DNA from 4 places in the Microbacterium thalassium genome. Region 4 is predicted to be linked to each of the others. Evidence: predicted binding sites of a transcription regulator. Region 4 holds the regulator's gene; each other region holds the start of a gene.
The links. The regulator LexA, encoded in region 4, represses DNA repair genes until DNA is damaged. The targets are predictions, from matches to a motif close to TCGAACANNTGTTCGA.
Positions count from the first base shown of each region.

Region 1 (3,207 bases), 860 kb from region 4:
GTGGCCGGTCGGGCTCGTCCATTCCAGGATGCCGCCGGGTTGCTGGACGACGGTCCAGGGTGTGTGGTGTTTGAGGGTGTGGTGCCTTCGACACAGGTGTGCGAGGTTGCCGACGTCGGTGGGTCCGCCGAGTGCCCAGTCGCGGGTGTGGTCGAGGTCGCTGCGGGTGGTGGATTGGCGGCATCCGGGGAAGCGGCAGTGCTGGTCGCGGACGGCGAGGTGTCGCCGCATTCTCTTGGTGGGTTCGTAGCGGTCGACGGTGAGGACGGCTCCGGAGATGGGGTGGGTGAGGATGCGGTCCCATCCGGGTGCTCCGGCGGTGAGTTCTCGGGCGGTGTCGGGGTCGATCGGCCCGTGCCCGGCGAGGGTGACGGCGTCGAACGGGTCGTCGACGGGGGAGTCGAGGAGGGTGAGGACCGGGACGGTGACCTGCACGGTCGCGCGGATCGCGCCGAGGCCGGTCTCGCGGGTCCCGGCGTGCGCGGCGGGGTCGGAGGCCAGGAGCAGGTCGGCGAGGATGTCGACGCGGAGTGCGTCGAGGGTGCGGCGGGCGGCGGCGAGGTCGTCGGCGGAGGTGCGGGCCTGGGTGGCGCGTTCCCGCGCATCGTCGGCGTGCAGCCGCGCCCGCACAGGCGCGCTCGGCGCGACAGCATCAGCATCGTCGGCGTGCACCGGCACGGGCTCGTCGAGGCTTGCCTCCGCCTCGCAGCCCTCTGCCGCGGCACCCCCGTTCTCCGCCGGAGCGCCGTGCCTCTGCGCTGACGCGTCGCTGGTGGTCGCGGCGTCACCTTCCACAGCCGCCGCCTCGCGCTCCGCGGTCTTCGCGTGACGTTCCGCCGCGGTCTTCGCCTCACGCTCCGCGGCCTTCGCCTCACGCTCCGCCGCGTGCGCCGCAGCCTTCGCGTCGGCCAGCGCCTGAGCGTCGGCGTCGGCCACGTCGCGGGCCATGCGGGTGACGCGGTCGTAGATGCCATGGATGACGACGGCGGGACCCACGACCTCGAGCGCGGCCATGCCGTCGTCGAGGTCATGCACCCGCACGGATCGCTGGGCCGCCGCCGCGGCGTGGCGTTCGCGGATGGTCTCGTCGAGGAACCACTGCGCGCGACGCTTCGCGACCGGACGCAGCCGGGACGCGGACTCCGCCTCGGCGTAGGGGAGGATGGTCTGCTCGTACTCGGCGAGCAGCTCGGGCTGGTCGATGCGGTCGGCGGCTTCGGCGATGACACGCGCGTGCGCGAGCGAGATGCGCCCCCGCTCGAGGGACGCGACCGTCTCGGGGAACCGGGTGACCAGTCGCTCCGCGTCGCCGAGCTGCCGCTGCACGGTTCGGTCGGAGACCCGCAGGGCCGAAGCGAGGTCCGCCGCCACCGACCGATGCGCGAGCTCGGCGTCGGAGCGGGTCGGCGCGGCATCCGCCCATTCCTGCGCGATGGCGCTCGCCTCAGCGAGCGCCCGCACCTCGCGAGCCTGCAGCGCGGCGATCTGCGCACGGAGCTCGACGACCTCGGACACCACCGGTCGCAGCCGTGCGCCGGCGACCTCAGCGGGTGCCGCCTCCGAGTTCGTCATGGCTCCAGCATGGCAGGGGGTTCGGACATTGTTTCGAAAGTGGACATGCACCGAGCGCGACGCGCCTGCCGCCGACGCTGCACCGACGCGCGGTCCCCCGGATGTCTCCTCGACTGCGCGATCGGTCGCCGAGCGAGCCGCAGTCCGGGTGGAGCAGCGCGATCAGCGATCGGCGATCGCGGTCACGATGACGACACCGTCGGCACGCCACTGGAAGTCCAGGCGGTCGACGCCCAGCAGTCGGCGCGCGACGGCTACCTCCTCGATCGGAAGCTCCAGGTGCAGCGAGCCCCGCGCGGCGTTCGCCACGGGTGCGCAGGAGTACCGGACGTTTCCGTGCCGCTCCAGCAGGAGGCAGTGCACGCGAGCGCCGGGGGCATCGGCTCCGTAGAGCCACAGCTCCCAGCCGAAGTGGTCGCCCAGCGACGACGCCCAGTCGATCTCGCCCGTGATCGGGAGGGTGGGCCATTCGTCGACGACCTCCACGAGGAGGGAGTTGCCGAGCGAGCCGGTGACCGGGATGCGGTCGAGCACCCGCGCCGAGGCGAGCGCGGCCGCGGTCGGCATCGGGTCCGCCGCGCTCGGGCCGTCCTCCGTGAGGTTCGGGCGCAGGCCCGTGGCGAACGCGAGGGCGAGGGCGACGACCGCGACGCCGACGAGCAGCAGGGTCCGCGGACGACGAGCGTCGACCGCGGCGTCGGCCGGCGCCGGGTGGTCGTCGGCCGCGCCCGTCGACAGGGACGGCACGGGGGCCGGTGCGGGGACGACGGGCGGTTCCTCGGCCCGCGCGGGCGGACGCGCGTCGCTCGGATCGGAGGTCGTGATCGACGAGTGCCGTGCCTGGTGAGCGCGCTGCTCGAGCTCCGCCAGGCGATCCCGGGCCGTGGCATCCGCGGCGATGTCGGCCCCGGGCCCGTACGCGCGCCGGCGCAGCTCGTCGAGCTCCGCGAGGTCGTCGTCGTCCATCCCCGCCCACGCTACGCCTCGCGTGGGCCGTCCGGGGTGGGCGTCAGATCAGGCCGTGCCGCCGGAAGGCGTGCCAGACCCCGTCCTCGCGGACGCTCGCGGTCACCTCGTCGGCGATCCGCTTGAGCTCGTCGTCGGCGTTGCCCATCGCGATGCCCACACCGCACACCTCGAACATCTCGACGTCGTTCCAGCTGTCGCCTATGCCGATGGCGTGGGCGGCATCCATCCCGAGGTGGGCCAGCATCCGGGTGATCGCCGAGCCCTTCGTCGTGCCCAGCATCCCGATCTCGCCGTTGGAGCCGCCGGGCAGCGGCATGCTGCCGGACACGACGTGGAAGCGATCGCCGAGGTCTTGTCGCGCACGGTCGACCGCCTCGGTGTCCTCGCCCAGGAACACCGCCTTCGCGATGCGTGTGCGGTCGGCGTCGGCGAGGTCGTGGAACCGCGGCGTGCGCTGCGGCGCGGTCTGTGGTTCGTCGCTCAGGTGCTGACCGCGCCAGCGGAGGATCATCTCGGTGACGGTGCGCCGCACCCGGTCGGAGGCGTAGATTCCGTCGTTCGCCTGAAGGAACAGCAGGATGCCGGTGGTCTCGGCCCACGCGAGCAGCCGCTCGACGGCGTCGGAGGGCATGGGATCGGCCACGATCGTGTCTGACCCGCTGACGG
Region 1 covers NZ_JACHML010000001.1:1,161,975-1,165,181, forward strand. The annotation lists gene HD594_RS05465 (HNH endonuclease signature motif containing protein) at 1-1,572, opposite strand, end outside; gene HD594_RS05470 (hypothetical protein) at 1,735-2,538, opposite strand; gene HD594_RS05475 (Cof-type HAD-IIB family hydrolase) at 2,582-3,207, opposite strand, start outside.
Region 1: a site for LexA is predicted at 1,594-1,609, ahead of HD594_RS05465 (HNH endonuclease signature motif containing protein). Genes of this name have one in related genera too.

Region 2 (3,207 bases), 210 kb from region 4:
CGGCGACGTCCACTGGAGGGCTCCCCCTCCGCCGACCTGCTCGACATGCCACCCGCCGTGGTGCTTGACCGTGTGGTGACCCTTGCAGATCGGCGCGAGGTTCTCGAGCGACGTCTGACCCCCGTGCTCCCAGGCCAGCGTGTGGTCGACCTCGCACCGTGCCGCCGGCATGCCGCAGCCGGGCGCCATGCAGCGGTCGGCCCGCCATCTCGTGAGCTTCCGAAGCGTCGACGGTGGGTCGTAGCGGTCACGGCCGACCGAGAGCACCGCCCCGGTCTCGGGGTGCGTCAGCACGCGCATCCACGCACCATCGCCGCCGCACAGCTCCCGTGCGCGCTCGACCGGAATCGGGCCGACTCCTTCGACGACGGGCATGCCGGATCGTCCGCGCCCGTCCCCGGAGCGCGCTCCCCCTCCGAAACCGGGTCCCGCGCCCCATCCCGCACCCGGTCTCGGTCCCGGTCCCTGTCCATGTCCCGCTCCGTCGCCGAAGCCGGCGTCCCCTCCCTCTCCCGCTCCGAGAAGGGTGAGTGCCGGCACCGTGATGACGACACTGGCGCGGATGCCGCGAGCACCTTCGGGGAGCGCACCGGTGTCTCCGGCGACGAGCAGGTCGCCCAGGGCATCGGCCCGAATCTGATCGAGAGAGCGGCTCTCGCCGTCGATGCGCCTGATGGCCTTGGCCATGCGCGTGAGCCGGTCGTGGGCGGCGTGCGCCTCGACGGCCGGTATCAGCGCCATCAGCCACGCCATGCCGTCGTCGGCGGGTTCGACCACCACTCGTCGGCGCTGAAGCGCGGCATCGTGGCGCTCGGCCAGCGTCGTGGCTCTCACGTCGTCGATGAGCGCTCGCAGCGCCCGCCGGAACACGCCCACGGGCTCGACCTTCGCGATCTCGAGCGCTCGCGGAGCGATCGTGGCGCGATGCTCGGGCTCGACGGCATCGAGCGCGTCGACGAAGACCTCGGCATGGCGCTCGGTGATCTCGGCGCGCCCGAGGGCGGTCAGCACCGGCCGATATCGGTGGACGAGCGCCTCGGCGTGCGCGATGAGCTGGCCGGCCGCGTACTCGGTGATCCGCAGCGCCGCCGCGAGCTCCAATCGCACCGAGCGGAGGACGATCTCGGAACTGAAGCGCCCGCCGCGCTGCGCAGCGAGCGAGAAGGCCTCCTGGCGCACGCGGTCGATCCCCATCAGCCGGTCGACGGCGAAGCTCGCCATCACCGTGGCGGCTTCGACGACCCTGCCGACCGCGTCGGGAGGCTCGGGCGACCAGTCCGGGTAGTCGGCATCCTCGGACCACTCGGGGTGGCCGTCGTCGTCCAATGAACCGCCCTCACACGGCCAGCCGGGGCCGGCGCCGGCGCCCTCGATGCGCGACGGCTCGCCCTCTGCTCCCTCGTCGCCGGGAGGCACGCGCCGCCGGCCGTCATCGATGTCCATACCCTGACGCTAGAACATACCTCCGACACTCCACCTGCGGGAGTCGGTGCGGTCGGCCCGCCGAGCAGAGGACCGCGAGGTACTCACCGCCGGCGCCGACGCGCGCCGGTCCCCCGTGAACCGGCCTCCGGCCCAAGACCATCCATGGTCGCTCGTCGGGAACCGACAGCTCCCGTGAGCGCCGACGCGGGCGGAACCCCTGAAGGGGAGAATCCACCTGCGGGACACGTCGTGTCAGGCGTGCCCGGCCTTCTCCATCGCACGCAGCTCGCGCTTGAGATCCTGCACCTCGTCGCGCAGGCGAGCGGCGAGCTCGAACTTGAGCTCCTCGGCCGCGGCGAGCATCTGCTGCGACAGATCGGCGATCGTGGACTCCAGCTGGGTCGCACCCTCGGCCGCGATGCCCTCGCGCTTGAGCTGGGGCGTCGGCGATTTGCCCTTGCCGCTCTTGGTCTTCGCGGCGCTCTTCTTCGACATCATCGCGTCGGTATCGGAGGCCTCTCGCGCCAGCACCTCGGTGATGTCGGCGATGCGCTTGCGCAAAGGCTGCGGGTCGATGCCGTTCTCGGTGTTGTACGCGATCTGCTTCTCGCGGCGCCGCTCGGTCTCGTCGATGGCGTTTCGCATCGAGTCGGTGATCGTGTCGGCGTACATGTGCACCTGACCCGACACGTTGCGCGCCGCGCGTCCGATCGTCTGGATGAGCGACGTGCCCGACCGCAGGAAGCCCTCCTTGTCGGCGTCGAGAATGGACACGAGCGAGACCTCGGGAAGATCCAGCCCCTCGCGCAGCAGGTTGATGCCGACGAGGACGTCGTAGACGCCCGCGCGCAGCTCGGTGAGCAGCTCGACGCGTCGCAGCGTGTCGACGTCCGAGTGCAGATACCGCACGCGCACGCCGTGCTCGCCGAGGAAGTCGGTGAGCTCCTCGGCCATCTTCTTCGTCAGCGTCGTCACGAGCACCCGCTCGTCGCGCTCGACGCGCACGCGGATCTCTTCGAGCAGGTCGTCGATCTGGCCCTTCGAGGGCTTCACCACGATCTCGGGGTCGACGAGCCCCGTCGGACGGATGATCTGCTCGACAACGCCGTCGGCGACGCTCATCTCGTACCGCCCCGGCGTCGCCGACAGGTACACCGTCTGCCCGACGCGGTCCTTGAACTCGTCCCACCGCAGCGGGCGGTTGTCGAGCGCGCTCGGCAGGCGGAAGCCGTGGTCGACCAGCGTGCGCTTGCGCGACGCGTCGCCTTCGTACATCGCGCCGATCTGCGGCACCGTGACGTGCGACTCGTCGATGACCATCAGGAAGTCGTCGGGGAAGAAGTCCAGCAGCGTGTGAGGAGGCTCGCCGGGCGAACGTCCGTCGAGGTGGCGCGAGTAGTTCTCGATGCCGGAGCAGAACCCCAGCTGCTGCAGCATCTCGAGGTCGAACGTCGTGCGCATGCGCAGCCGCTGCGCCTCGAGCAGCTTGTTCTGCGACTCGAGTTCGCGCAGCCGCTCCCCCAGCTCGTCCTCGATGGTGCCGATCGCGCGCTGCACCGTCTCGGTGCCGGCGACGTAGTGCGACGCCGGGAAGATCGGCACGGAGTCGAGCCGCTGCACGACATCGCCCGTCAGCGGATGCAGCATGTACAGCGCCTCGATCTCGTCGCCGAACAGCTCGATGCGAATCGCATACTCCTCGTACACCGGGATGATCTCGATCGTGTCGCCGCGAACGCGGAAGTTGCCGCGCGAGAAGTCGACGTCGTTGCGGTTGTACTG
Region 2 covers NZ_JACHML010000001.1:2,229,084-2,232,290, reverse strand. The annotation lists gene HD594_RS10255 (HNH endonuclease signature motif containing protein) at 1-1,443, opposite strand, end outside; gene uvrB (excinuclease ABC subunit UvrB) at 1,678-3,207, opposite strand, start outside.
Region 2: a site for LexA is predicted at 1,454-1,469, ahead of HD594_RS10255 (HNH endonuclease signature motif containing protein). Genes of this name have one in related genera too.

Region 3 (3,207 bases), 490 kb from region 4:
GAGGTTGGCGAGCGACGTCGATCCCCCGTCCACCCACGCGAGGGTGTGGTCGATCTCGCACCGTGACGCCGGCATCCCGCATCCGGGCCCCATGCAGCGATCGGCGCGCCACGTCACGAGATCCCGGATCATCTTCGGCGGGTCGTACCGGTCTCGGCCCACCGAGAGCACCATGCCGGTCTCGGGGTGGGTGAGGACGCGGATCCAGTCCCGCGCCTGCCCGCACAGCTCCCGCGCCCGCTCCAGCGGAATCGGGCCCACACCCTCGACGACCGCCGGGTCACCACCCTCGGCGCCCTCACCGGACAGCACCGACAGCGCCGGCACCGTCACCACGACCGTCGGCCGGATCCCGCGCGCGGTGGGCGGCAGGCAACCGGTGTCGCCGTCGATCAGCAGGTCGGCGAACACATCCGCGCGCACCTGGTCGAGCGTGCGGTCCTCGCCCGGCTGCCTGGTGATGGTCTTCGCGATCGTCGTGATGCGGCCGTAGATCGCGTGCGCCTCGACCGCGGGCAGGTACGCGTGGAACCATGCCATCCCGTCTCCGACGTTCTCCACCGCGGTACGCCGGCTCGTGAGAGCCTCCGCGTGCCGCTCCGCGAGCGTCTGGGCGCGCTCGGTCTCGATCAGCGTGGTCAACGCCCGCCGGAACGCCGCGACCGTGGTCTCCTCGGCGATCGCGAGCGCCGGCGGCACGATCTTCTCCGCCAGGGCGGGCTCGAGCACCTCGACGCCCGCCACCAGCGCCCGCGCGTGATCATCCGTGATCTGCGCGTGCCCGAGCGCGTCGAGCACCGTCGGGTAGCGGTGGACGAGAGCTTCCGCAACGGCCATCATGCCGCCGGCGACGGTCTCGCCGACGCGCAGCGCCGCCGAGAGTTCGAGCCGAACCGAGCGCTCGATCACCGGAGCGATCGCGTCGCCGTAGCGCGCGGCATCCGCGAGGGCGCGAACGCGGAGCCCGTCGATGCGCTGGTACCGCTCGGCGGCGAACACCGACACCATGTTCGCCGTCTCGACGACGAGGCTCACGTCGTCGGGAATGTACGGCTCGGTGTCCGGGAAGCGGCCGTCATCGACGTGCCAGCCGACGTCGCCGCTGGAGAGCGCTTCGTCGAAATTCGCGTCCTCGTCCATGCTCTGACTCTAGAACGCACCTCCGACATCGGACTGCGCCGACGATGCCGACAGACGAAGACACCGTCGATCGCCGGAGCCGGAGCTCTGGACGCCTCGGTCTCCCCCTCGTTCCTCCCCCGCACGATCCGCTCAGGTCGCCGCCCGGCGGGCATCGTCGGAGCGGAAGGACACCATCGCGGCGACCAGGAAGCACAGCGCGCCGAGACCCGTCCCGAGGTTCATCCACCGCACGTTGACGAGCCCGCCCGTGGCGGGCAGGACGAACGCCCCGACCGCGGCGATGCCGAAGGCGAGCGAGCCGGCCATGTTCAGCCATGCGCCGTGCATCGTGCGGGCCGCCGGGTCCGACAGCTCCCAGCGCCGGGCCGCCGCCAGCAGCGCCAGCGTGCTCGAGAGAAGGAACGCGATGGATCCCCACGCGTTCGGGTACCAGCCCGCCGCCGCGTTCGTCGGATCGCGCACCGCCGCGGCGAGCACGACGACGGTGCTGACGTTGAACAGCACCGTGCCGACCAGCTGAACGGCGGCCGACCACCAGTCCAGAGCGTCGGCGCGCGAGCCCGGACGCCAGGGCGGCCTGCGCCCGCTCAGCAGCAGCTGGATCAGCGCGGCGAGCGTGAACAGCACGGATCCGGCGACGAAGGTCGCCGCATCCCACACCGGCCCGACGGCCGAGGCGTACCAGGGCACCGCACCGACGATGAAGCACGCCGACCCCAGGGCGAATCCCCACGACTCGCGCCGCAGCCGCCTGCGGCGGGACACGGTCGCCATCGTCAGCGTGCGGCGGGCGCGTCGGGAGTGTCCACCGCTCCTCCGAACCGCCGATCGCGATCCAGGTACAGCGAGATGGCGTGCCAGAGATCGGTGCGCGAGAAGTCCGGCCACAGCGTGTCGAGGAACACGAACTCGGCGTACGCCGACTCCCACAGCAGGAAGTTCGACGTGCGCTGCTCGCCGCTGGAGCGGATGAACAGGTCCACGTCGGGCATGTCGGGCTGGTAGAGGTGCCGGCGGATGAGCTTCTCGCTGATCGCCGACGGCTTGAGCCGGCCGGCGGCGATCTGGTCGCCGATCGACCGCATCGCATCGACGAGTTCGACGCGACCGCCGTAGTTGATGCACATCGTCAGGGTCATGACGTCGTTGTCGCGCGTGAGCTGCTCGGCGAACTGCAGCTCCTTGATGACCGAGCCCCACAGGCGCGGCTTGCGCCCCGACCACCGCACGCGCACGCCCCACTCGTTGAGCTGGTCTCGCCGGCGGTGGAGCACATCGCGGTTGTAGCCCATCAGGAACCGCACCTCGTCGGGCGAGCGCGCCCAGTTCTCGGTCGAGAACGCGTAGACGCTGAGGTGCTCGACCCCGGCCTGGATGGCGCCGGCGACGACGTCGAGCAGGACCTCCTCGCCCGCCTTGTGGCCTTCGACGCGCGTGAGGCCGCGCCGGTTGGCCCAGCGGCCGTTGCCGTCCATGACGATCGCGATGTGCTTCGGGACGCCTCCCGCGGGGAACGCGGGCGGGTGGACGCCGGTCCAGTCGATCGGGCGGTACGGCACGGCGTCGCGGTGGGTGTACGGCTTGGGGGTCATCGCGAGGGCTCCGATGAGACGTGGGAGAGGGAGCGGATGCCGCGCTCGAGGTGCCACTGCGCGTACGCGGCGATGAGGCCGGATGCGGCGGCGGTCGCGTGCGGCGACGCGCCGTCGACGATATCCCACTCCCCCGCCATGAGCGCGGTGAGCAGGCCCGCCGTCGCGTCGTCGACGCGCGCGGATCCGGCGGGCGCGCAGTCGGCGCAGACCATTCCGCCCAGCTGCGCGACGAAGGACGTGTGGGCGCCGGTGGCCCCGCACCGCGCACAGCCGGTGAGTCCGGGCGCCCAGCCCGAGAGCGCCATCGCCCGCAGCAGGTAGGAGTCCAGGATGCTGCGCGCGGCGTGCTCGCCCCGCGCGAGCGAGCGCAGGCCGCCGACCAGCAGCAGGTACTGCTGGGGCGTCGCCTCCGCCTCGTTGAGGCGGTCGGCGGTCTCGACCATGGCGCTGGCCGCCGTGTAGCGCCCGT
Region 3 covers NZ_JACHML010000001.1:2,507,138-2,510,344, forward strand. The annotation lists gene HD594_RS11530 (HNH endonuclease signature motif containing protein) at 1-1,140, opposite strand, end outside; gene HD594_RS11535 (hypothetical protein) at 1,273-1,908, opposite strand; gene HD594_RS11540 (isoprenyl transferase) at 1,920-2,735, opposite strand; gene recO (DNA repair protein RecO) at 2,732-3,207, opposite strand, start outside.
Region 3: a site for LexA is predicted at 1,151-1,166, ahead of HD594_RS11530 (HNH endonuclease signature motif containing protein). Genes of this name have one in related genera too.

Region 4 (3,207 bases):
TGGACCACGACTCGTACGGCTCGTAGCCCAGCGCCTCGAGGGTCGCGGAGATGCGGTCGCGCTGGACGACGATGTCGTCGACCATCGCGAGCATCGTGTCGGCGTGCCCGAGGGCCGCGGTCGCCGCCGCCTGCGTCAGGGCGCTCAGGTGGTACGGCAGCCGGACCAGTCGCAGCGCGTCGATGAACGCGGGGTCGGCGGCGAGGTAGCCCACCCGGGCGCCGGCGAAGGCGAACGCCTTGCTCATCGTGCGCGAGACCACCAGCCGCTCGCGGCCCGGCAGCAGCGTCAGCGCCGACGGGACGTCGTGCGGCGCGAACTCGTGATACGCCTCGTCGACGATCACGATGCCGTCGGTCGCGTCGTACACGGCCTCGATGACGTCGAGCGTCATCGGGGTGCCGGTGGGGTTGTTCGGGGAGCACAGGAAGACGACGTCCGGCCGTGCTTCGCCCACCTGCTCGGCGGCGCTGACGGCGCTGACCGAGAAATCGGCTTCGCGCTCGCCTTCTCGCCACTCGGCCCCGGTCCCCCGCGTGAGCAGCGGGTACATCGAGTACGTCGGCGAGAAGCCGAACGCGGTGCGCCCAGGCCCTGCGAAGGCCTGCAGGATGTGCTGGAGCACTTCGTTGGACCCGTTCGCCGCCCAGATCTGATCCCGCGTCAGCCCGTGGCCGAGGTAGCCCGCGAAGGCCTCGCGCAGGCCCGTGAACTCGCGATCCGGGTACCGGTTCACCTCGCGCAGCGCGAGCGCGATCGCGTCGAGGATGTCGTCGGCGACCTCTTCGGGAACAGGATGGGTGTTCTCGTTGACGTTGAGCGCGACCGGCAGCGGCGCCTGCGGCGCTCCGTAGGGCTTGCGGCCGCGAAGATCGTCGCGGAGGGGCAGATCGTCGAGTCGAACGGTCATCCCGTCATCGTACGACCGCGCGATGCGCACGGACCGTCAGGTGACGATGCGTCGCGCTCACTGATCCGCCGAGTACTCCAGCGGGATCGCCAGCGTCTGACCCGCGCGCAGCACGCCGCCGTCGAGCGCGTTGAGGCGCGAGATCGCATCGACGACGTCGCGCGGGTCGGCCATCGGCGCGACCTCTTGCGCGATCGACCACAGGGACTCGCCCGGATCGACGGTGACCGTCTCGAAGGTTCCCGCGACGGCGCCGTCATCGCGACTCGCGAGCGCCGCGCCGCCGCCGATCACGGCGATCGAGAGCGCGACGGCGGCCGGAAGCGCCGCGATGGCCGCCAGCACACGACGGCCGCGCGGCGTCAGTCGCAGACGGGTGCGCGGCGACTCCGCGAACTGCGGCGCGAACCGGGCGCGACGACGTGCGACGGGAGTGGGGAAGCTGATCGCGGTCATTTCTCCTCCTGTGCAGGTGGGGAAGAGTTCGCATCCGCCGATCGGCCGGGAACGGCGGATGCGAACCTCTCTTCCGAAGTTATCTTCGATGTTCATGGGTGTCAAGCGGTCGATCCCGTTCCGTTCTCTCGAAGCGACACGCGGGCCGCACTCCGGGCGGATGCCCGAGGAACCGGATACGGTTTCGATAGCGACAGCCCACCACGGGCCTCCGACATTCGAAGACCGCTGCCGAAGACGGAGCGAGACAGGAGCCGACATGAGCGAGGCGAGCGGACGCGAGAAGGCGCCGGCAGACAAGCCGCAGACGCGGCGCCGCAAGAGCCTGAGCGACAAGCAGCTGGCGATCCTCGAGGTCATCCAGCGCTCGATCTCCCGGCACGGCTACCCGCCGAGCATGCGCGAGATCGGCGACGCGGTCGGACTCAAGTCGCTCTCGAGCGTCACGCACCAGCTGAACCAGCTCGAGCTGAGCGGCTACCTGCGCCGCGACCCCGGCAAGACGCGCGCGATGGAGGTCCTGATCGACCTGCCGGGGGCCGCAGCCGAGAACCCCGCCGACACCGCCCCCGCGCTCGGCGATGCCGCCCTCGTGCCGCTGGTCGGCCGCATCGCCGCGGGCGTCCCCATCACGGCGGACCAGCAGGTCGAGGAGATCTTCCCGCTCCCCCGCCAGCTCGTGGGCAAGGGCGAGCTGTTCATGCTCAAGGTCTCGGGCGAGTCCATGATCGACGCCGCGATCTGCGACGGGGACTGGGTCGTCGTGCGATCGCAGCCGACGGCCGAGAACGGCGACATCGTCGCCGCGATGCTCGACGGCGAGGCCACGGTCAAGACCTTCCGCCAGCGCGACGGTCACACGTGGCTGCTGCCGCGCAATTCCGCGTTCGAGCCCATCCTCGGCGACGAGGCCGTCGTGCTCGGGAAGGTCGTGGCGCTGCTGCGCGCGGTCTGACGGCCGCTCGGACAATCGGGACGTTGGGCCCGCGCGCCGCACCGCCCCGCCGCTAGTCTGACGTCAACGATCGGAAGGGGAGACCGATGGCGTCCGAGGTCGATGAGCTGCGCGCCGAACTGCAGGCGCTGCGCGAAGAGAACGCCCGACTCCGCGAGACCACCCCGCCACCGCCCGAGCACGCTGCGGCCGAACAGGCGCCACGGCGCAGCGGCTGGTGGCGCGCCCTCATCTCGGCGGTGTGCATCGTCCTGGTGGGGATCCTCGTCCCGGTCTCGATCGTGGGCACGTGGGCGCGAGCGCAGCTGGTCAGCGAGGACGCGTTCGTCGCGACGTTCGCTCCGCTGGCCGACGATCCGGATGTGCAGGCGCTCGTGATCGACCAGGCCACGACCGCCATCAACGACTCGCTCGACATCGAGGGCGTCACGGACGACCTGTTCGACGGCCTCCAGAGCCTCGATCTGCCTCCTGCCGCCATCACGGCGCTGGGGCTGCTGCGCGCACCGGCCGCCGCAGGGGTGGAGAGTCTCATCGACGCCGGGGTCACCCGGATCGTCGAATCCGAGGTCTTCCCCACGGTCTGGCGGACTGCTCTGGTCGCGAGCCACCGCGCGCTCGTCGCCACCGCGACGGCAGACGACACCGGCGCCGTGACCATCGACGACACCGGAACCCTCGGCATCCAGCTGGGGCCGATCATCGACGAGCTCAAGACGCGGCTGGTGGATCAGGGGATCGGGATCGCGAGCATGATCCCGACGATCGACACGACCATCGTCATCGTGCAGTCCGACGCGCTCCTGCTGGTCGGCGCCGTGTACAGCATCGCCGACACCGTCGGGTGGTGGCTGCCGTTCATCGCGCTCGGCCTCATCGCGGTCGG
Region 4 covers NZ_JACHML010000001.1:2,018,392-2,021,598, reverse strand. The annotation lists gene HD594_RS09245 (histidinol-phosphate transaminase) at 1-910, opposite strand, end outside; gene HD594_RS09240 (LysM peptidoglycan-binding domain-containing protein) at 968-1,366, opposite strand; gene lexA (transcriptional repressor LexA) at 1,626-2,321, shown strand; gene HD594_RS09230 (hypothetical protein) at 2,408-3,207, shown strand, end outside.